DNA from 2 places in the Coprobacillus sp. AF33-1AC genome. Region 1 is predicted to be linked to the other one. Evidence: a T-box and tRNA genes for the amino acid it is inferred to sense, from the RefSeq annotation. Region 1 holds a T-box; the other holds one or more tRNA genes.
The links. A T-box is a leader RNA that pairs with one kind of tRNA and senses whether it is charged. The one in region 1 lies ahead of alaS (alanine--tRNA ligase), so its partner is inferred to be a tRNA-Ala.
Positions count from the first base shown of each region.

Region 2: it has a tRNA-Ala gene. The T-box ahead of alaS (alanine--tRNA ligase) is inferred to sense a tRNA for this amino acid. The anticodon was not compared.

Region 1 covers NZ_QRQB01000004.1:84,620-88,677, forward strand. The annotation lists gene alaS (alanine--tRNA ligase) at 1-2,381, opposite strand, end outside; T-box leader at 2,421-2,612, opposite strand; gene DWZ53_RS02955 (ATP-dependent RecD-like DNA helicase) at 2,775-4,058, opposite strand, start outside.
Region 2 covers NZ_QRQB01000020.1:3,039-7,096, reverse strand. The annotation lists gene DWZ53_RS07865 (PTS transporter subunit IIC) at 1-933, opposite strand, end outside; gene DWZ53_RS07860 (putative ABC transporter permease) at 940-1,710, opposite strand; tRNA gene DWZ53_RS07855 (tRNA-Ala) at 1,811-1,886, opposite strand; tRNA gene DWZ53_RS07850 (tRNA-Ile) at 1,902-1,978, opposite strand; tRNA gene DWZ53_RS07845 (tRNA-Ile) at 2,016-2,092, opposite strand; gene DWZ53_RS07840 (N-acetylmuramoyl-L-alanine amidase) at 2,167-2,877, opposite strand; gene map (type I methionyl aminopeptidase) at 2,978-3,835, shown strand; gene DWZ53_RS07830 (hypothetical protein) at 3,920-4,058, shown strand, end outside.

The DNA.
Region 1 (4,058 bases):
ATCTTATCTCTTAAATCAAATGCAAGTTGTTTAGCTTTTGCATTTTCTAATGTTTCTTCAACAAATAAAACTTTTACACCATTAATTTCTTCGATATCGTTAGCTTTAGAAGCTGCTTGCATTGCATTTAATTTAGATGTTAATTGTTCAATTTCACGTTTACTATCTTTTAAGTCTTGGTTTAATGCCTCAACTTTATTAATTACGTCTTTTCTATTTTTTAAGTTTAATATACTACTAATTTGATCTACTGTTTCTTTTTCATGAACCATATCTTGATAAGCAACCAAACCACTTCTAGCAACTATACGACGAATTCCACTTCCTACAGATTCTTCACTTATAATCTTAAATAGACCAATTTCTGAACTATTTGCAACATGACATCCACCACATAATTCCACAGAGTAATCACCAATATTGACAACACGAACAACATCACCATATTTTTCATCAAATAAAGCCATGGCACCTGTTTGTAAAGCTTCTTCTTTTGACATATTTTGAATTTTTACAGTTCTTCCCTCAAAAATAATTTGATTAACTTTTTCTTCAATTTTCTGTAATAACTCATTTGAAATCTTTTCAAAATGAGTAAAGTCAAATCTTAATACTTTTTCATCTACATAAGAACCAGCTTGACTAATATGATCACCTAATAATTCTTGAAGTGCTTTTTGTAAAATATGTGTAGCACTATGATTTGCTGTAATTTGACGACGTTTTTGTTGGTCTACATTTAATGTGAAAACATCTCCCATTTGAATAGAACCTGATGATAATTTTACAAAATGCATATGTTGTTTATTCGGTGCTTTTAATACATTAACAACATCTGCCTTTGTTGTATTATTTTCAATATATCCTGTATCAGCGCATTGTCCACCCATTTCTGCATAGAATGTTGTATTATCAAAAATAACTTCACCATAATCATCAATCTTATCTGTTTTCACTCCATCTTTAAATAAACCTATAACTACTGCTTTAACTGGTGAAGGATCATATGTAAATGATGATGGTAAATCAAAAGCCATCAAATCTGGTTTTTGACTTGTCATAGATTCATTATCTCCTCTTGAAGCACGTGATCTTTCTTGCTGAATTTTTAATTCTTCTCTAAACGCTTTTTCATCTACAGTTAAATTTGATTCTTCAGCAATTTCTAATGTTAATTCATATGGGAAACCATAAGTATCATAAAGTTTAAATGCATCTTTACCACTAATAACACCATTTTCATTTTTATCAATTAATGTTTTTAATAATTTTTCACCATTTAATAATGTCTTATGGAATGCTTCTTCTTCTTTTTTTACCATTGTACTAATAAAATCAACTTTTTCTGGTAAATAGTCATAAAAGTCTTTCATCATATCGCTTACCATTGGTACTAAATTATACATAAATGCTTTTTCAATACCAATTTGTTTTCCATAACGAACAGCTCTTCTTAAAATACGACGTAAAACGTATCCTCTACCAGCATTATCAAACATAGCGCCATCAGCTAAAGCAAAAGTAACAGTACGAATATGATCAGCGATAACACGATAAGCCATTTTATTTTCTTCATAAGAAACATTGGCTAATTTTTCAGTAGCATGAATAATTGGTAAAAATAAATCTGTATCAAAGTTTGTTTCTCCACCTTGAATAATACTTACCAATCTTTCTAATCCCATACCTGTATCAATATTCTTTTGTGGTAATTCTTTGTAATCTTTACGATCAATAGCAGGATTACAATCATATTGTGAAAATACGATATTCCATACTTCAATATATCGATCATTTTCCATTTCTTCAAAGAATAATTTTTCTCCTAATCCTTCAGGATCATATTTTTCCCCACGGTCATAGAAAATTTCTGAATCAGGACCTCCTGGTCCTTCTCCGATTTCCCAAAAGTTTTCATATGTTTTTAAAATATGACTTGGATCAACATGACAAACTTCGGTCCAAATACGATATGCTTCTTCATCATCTGTATATACAGTTACGTATAATTTGTCTTTATCAAATCCAATATATTCTGGACTTGTTAAAAATTCCCAAGCAAAAGGAATCGCTTCTTTTTTAAAATAATCACCAATTGAAAAGTTACCTAACATTTCAAAGAAAGTATGATGTCTAGCAGTTTTTCCAACATTTTCAATATCATTAGTACGAATTGATTTTTGTGCATTGGCAATACGATTACATGCTGGTTTTTCTGAACCATCAAAATATTTTTTTAAAGCTGCAACACCTGCATTAATCCATAATAAAGTTGGATCATTATGAGGAATTAATGATGCACCTGGTTCAATCATGTGTCCTTTTGATTTAAAATAATCCAAAAACATTTGTCTTACTTGATTTCCTGTTAATTGTTTCATTCTTTTTCTCCTTTTTGACAATATAAAAAGTCGTCCTATTCTAGGAACGACTTTATCGCGGTACCATCCTAGTTCATGATATACATGCCCTTAATTTAACCTTAACGCAGTTTCACGGTAATGATTAGTTACTCTCAAAAGTAGCTTTCCTATTTTTCATCCAATTGTTTGCACCAACCACAATTTCTCTTAAGAATTAAAAATAGTACTTATCTTTTTCAACGATTTAACTGCATTATACATGAATTAACAAATGTTTTCAATATGAAACACTACATCTTTTCTTTAATTGTTTCCATCATTTGGCAACCACAATTTGTCTCACTAAACAAAATAGCAAGTGAAACAATTGTTAATGCCATAACTAAATTATTTCTTTTCATATAATCACCTCTATTTAGTATGGTCATCATCCATAAAATCATACAAATTAAGAGTTTGATTATTTTGAAATTGTTGAATAAGTGATGTCTTTCTTCTTTCATCATAATCGTATTGAATTCCTCGTATAAAAGCTTGTGGATCACCTAAAATAAACAATGACTGTTTTGCTCTTGTTAATGCCGTATATAATAAATTTCTTTTTAACATAATTGAATAATCATTTAATACTGACATAATCACAATTTTAAATTCACTGCCTTGTGATTTATGAATAGACATACAATAAGCAAGTGTAATTGTATAAAAATCTTTTGATGTATACATAACAATTCTTCCATCATAATCAACAATAAGTGTATCTTCTAAATACTCCATATTATCTTTTTTACAAATATCAATTAAGATACCAATATCACCATTATACACATCATCTTCAGGTCTATTTTTTAATTGTAAAATTTTGTCGCCTACTCTAAAAATTCTACGACCGACTTTATATTCTAGCTGATTTTCATTTGCAGGGTTAAATACTTCTTGTAATGCATCATTTAAAGCGTCTATTCCTGCCACACCCTGATACATCGGCGCAAGAACCTGAATATCATAGATGTCATAACCCTCTTTAATGGCTTTTTTTACAATTGTAGTAACATTCTTTACCATATCATAATTTGTGCTTTTAAAAAAATGAATATCCGAATAATTTTCAAACAAAGACAAATCTAATAATTGATTGTGAATGATACTATGCGCTAATTGAATAATTCCAGAATCTTTTGACTGTCTAAATATTTCATCTAATTCAATGACATGTAAGTCTAATTGAATTAAATCTTTTAATACATTTCCTGGTGCTACTGAAGGTAATTGATGATAGTCACCAATGAATAGTAATTTATGAATTTTATTTGAAGCATCTAATAATTTACTTAGAAGTAAACAATCAACCATCGAAAACTCATCAACAATTAAAACATCATAATCCAAAGGATGACTATGATCCATTGCAAAAGTATTAGAATGTAAATCCCATTTCAATTCACGATGAATTGTACAGGCTTCTAATCCAGTTAATTCGCTTAACCGTTTTGAAGCTCTTCCTGTCGGTGCAACAAGACCTATTTTTTCTTGAGGATACAGTTGATGATAAACATCTAAAATCAATTTAACAATCGTTGTTTTCCCCGTTCCTGGTCCACCAGTTAAAATCATAAAAGGATATTTTAAAAAGTGATTAATAGCTTCTTTTTGCTTTTTAGCATATTGAATTCCATATTGTTTTTCTTTATTTTC
Region 2 (4,058 bases), on a different contig from region 1:
AATTGCCGGTAATAAAACATCAACAATCAATAAGATAATCCAAACTTGATTACCACCCATAACAGAAGCCGCCTCAATTAAGCCAACCAACCCTGCTGTTCCCATTCCTGAACCAATCGGTGTACAAACGATATGACATAAAACCGTAGAAATAGGAGCGACAATAATTGAAGATAAAATTGGTGGTAACCATATTACAGGTCGTCTAATGATATTTTTAAACTGTAACATACTTGTTCCTATCGCTATTGCAATAACATCACCAATATCATTATCATCAATACTCATCATTGCAAAGCCAATCATTTGGCAACAACATCCCGCTAAAGCTGCCCCAGCTGCTAAACCATTTAATCCAAGCATGACACCAATCGCCGCCGAAGAAATGGGTGCAGTTAAAGCCATCCCCATTAAAACACCAACTACAATAGACATAAATAAAGGCTGTAAGGCAACTCCATCATTAATAAGTCCTCCAAGCCATACAATTACTTGCGAAATATAAGGACCTATATATTTAGATACAATTCCTGCAACAAGAATTGAACAAAACGGAACCAATAAAATATCTATTGGCGTTTTCCCTTGAATAAGTCTTACCACCTCAATAGCCACAATCACTGTAACATAAGCAATAATTGGATTACCACTTTGAATCGTTCCATTACTAAACGTTCCTGCACCTATTGCTCCTGCAATAATAGCCGCAATTAGATTCAAACCCTTTGCTTCAATAACATAACCAATTCCAACTCCAATCGCAGGACCCATAAGATAACTTGCTATCGTACCCCAACTCGTTAATTCTGAAACATTTAAAAATGTTCCTAACTGTTTTAAAATCGTACCAATGATTAAACTACAAAAGAAACCATAAGCCATACCATTTAAAGTATTAACAACATAATTCCCCTTACCTCTTGAATAAGCCATTCTTTATTACTCCTTTTCACGTATTCTTTCATGTGTTTCTTGAATACGTTTTTTTACTAAATAGGGAAAGGCTTTTAGAATACGCCTTGACCCATAACGATAATGTTTATTCTTTAATTCAATATTAATTTGATCAATCAAACCTCTTAAAGTCTTAATATTTTTTAAGTGTTCTAACTCAACTTCATAATCGGCAAACTTTTGATGGATTCGCATTTGTTCTCTTTCCAACACTTTAACCATTTCTTCCATTTCCTTTTTAAGATGAGTAGCAATATGTACCGAACGAATAAGATCAACAACAAAAATCGTTACCAATATAACAATCAGTACAATTTGTACAGTATAAGGAATAAGTGCTAACTTTTTATCAAAAAAAGGTTGAATAAGACACGTTGCTGCTACACTAAATAAACCAAAGCACACGAATCCTTCCAAACATACTCTTCCGTTTAAATTAAACAGTTTCTTTGAATAATCCCACCAGCGTTCATGAAACATCTTTTCCATGGCCCATGAAGTCAAATACTCTACTACACAAGCAATCAATCCACCCAATAAAAAGATACTATATATTGGATAATGGACCCCTTCCATTCTAAAAAACAACACTACAATTAAAGCTCCACTGCCATAAATCGGTAACATCGGTCCATTTAAAAAACCTCTATTAACAAACTTTTTCATGTAAATAGCGTGAATCATAATTGATTCCCAAATCCATCCACAAAAACTATAAATAAAAAAGGATAAAATATAAATGAATAATTGTTCCATAAAGTTGTTCCTTTCTTTTTAGTTATTATATCATATGCTTTTATTTTTGCATTCTTTCTTATAAAAATAAAAAACCTGTATAAACAGGTTCATTTACTATTGGTGGAGCCAAGCGGGATCGAACCGCTGACCCCCTGCGTGCAAGGCAGGTGCTCTCCCAGCTGAGCTATGGCCCCAGTTATAAATGTTAATGGTGGGCCTGAATGGATTTGAACCATCGACCTCACCCTTATCACGGGTGCGCTCTAACCAACTGAGCTACAGGCCCATAAAATTTATATCATCTATATTAAGCAATTAATTAATGGTGGGCCTGAATGGATTTGAACCATCGACCTCACCCTTATCAGGGGTGCGCTCTAACCAACTGAGCTACAGGCCCATCAATCGACTGCCCATATATATTAACATGATATATCTCTATTCGTCAACACTTTTCTTTATTTTTTTTACATTTTATTCAAGTATTTTTTTACTCTGTTTTTTGTCCTTTTTTGTTGCCTCTTGATCATATTCTATCAAACCCTTAACGATTTGTTCTACCAGTTTTCTTTGATAATTTTCATTTCTTAGTTGACCACACTCATTATAATTAGACATAAATCCACATTCAATCAAAACCCCAACTGTTTGGGTTGCTCGTAAAACTCTAAAACCACATCCACTAATAGGTTTGCGACTATGCGTTACTTCTTTTAAATGTCTATCTATTTTGTTTGCTAGTGTTTTACCTTTTTTACTACGATAGTAATGAAAAACTTGTGAACCCCACGCCTTTGAGTTATTGGCAGCATTTTGATGAATACTTAATAAATAATGAGCTTGATGCTTGTCAATCTCTTTCACTCTCAAATACATATCATCTTGTTTTGAATAATGATGATTTCTTTTGGTCATATCATAATCACCGTCTCTTGTTAAATAGACTGTTGCTCCATAATATTCTAATTCACTTTTTAATAGCTTCGATATGGATAAATTAATATCATCTTCCTTATATCCATATTCCATGGCTCCATTATCTAAACCACCATGTCCAGGATCAATCACAACATATCGATACTTTAAAGGTGTTGCATGACTTTGACTATATACCTTTTGATAGAAATAAAAAGGAATCATTAAAACACACACTATAATAATAATCATGATACACTTTCTTTTCATAAATTCACCTGTTTTAATATATGTCTTGATTATTTTATTATGATATGATGTGAAATATCTATTATTCTAGTGTATACTTGAAACGAAAGAAGGTTGAAATATGAAAAAGAAATGCTGGTGTGGTAGTCAGCTTGTCTACGATGTATGTCATGAAGAATTTGATAAAAAATTAAAATATTATAAAAAACATGGTTATAAAGTACCTACTCATAAAATGATTAAAAATCAAAAACAAGTTGAAGCAATAAAGAAAGCTGCTGTTGTGAATAATGGTTTATTAGATTATATTGAAAAAAACATCAAAATTGGTATGACAACTCAAGATATAGATGATATGGCAGTAGCGTATACTTCAAGTCATGGTGGATATTCTGCTGATTTAAATTATCAAGGATATCCAAAAAGTATTTGTACTTCAGTAAATGATGAGGTTTGCCACGGTATTCCTGGTAACTATGTATTAAAAGATGGAGACATTATTAATGTTGATGCAACAACTGGTGTCAATGGTTATTATGCAGATGCTTCAAGAATGTTCATGCTAGGTCATGTTAGTGAAGAAGCAAAACGTTTAGTTAAAGTAACTAAAGAATGTTTAGAAGAAGGTATGAAAGCTGTAAAACCATGGAAAAGCTGTATTGGTGATATTGGTGCTGCCATTGAAAAACATGCTCATTTAAACGGATATAGTGTTGTTCAAGAATTTTGTGGTCATGGTATTGGTTCAAGCATGCATGAGGATCCTTATGTTTTTCATTTTAAACCAAACGAAAAAACAGAACTTATTGTTCCCGGTATGGTCTTTACAATTGAACCTATGATTAATCAAGGAACAAGACATATTCATTTAGGGTACGATAATGATTGGACAGTTTATACTGATGATGGTAAATTATCTGCTCAATGGGAACATACATTCTTGGTTACCGAAGATGGCGTAGAAATCATTTCTCAATAAAATGTTTCATTAATTGAAATATTTTTTATTTTTTAAAAGAAAAAGACCTCTTAAAAACCATATATAATATTGGGAGGTGAAAAAATGAATAATTCAGCGATATTTAATAATCCTCATTTTTTTAAATACATATTTTCCGATTCTCAAGACCCTGATACTCAAAAGCTTCTCAGGATATTAGTTGAACCATATATTAAAAAAAGAATTAAATCAGCTAAAGTTG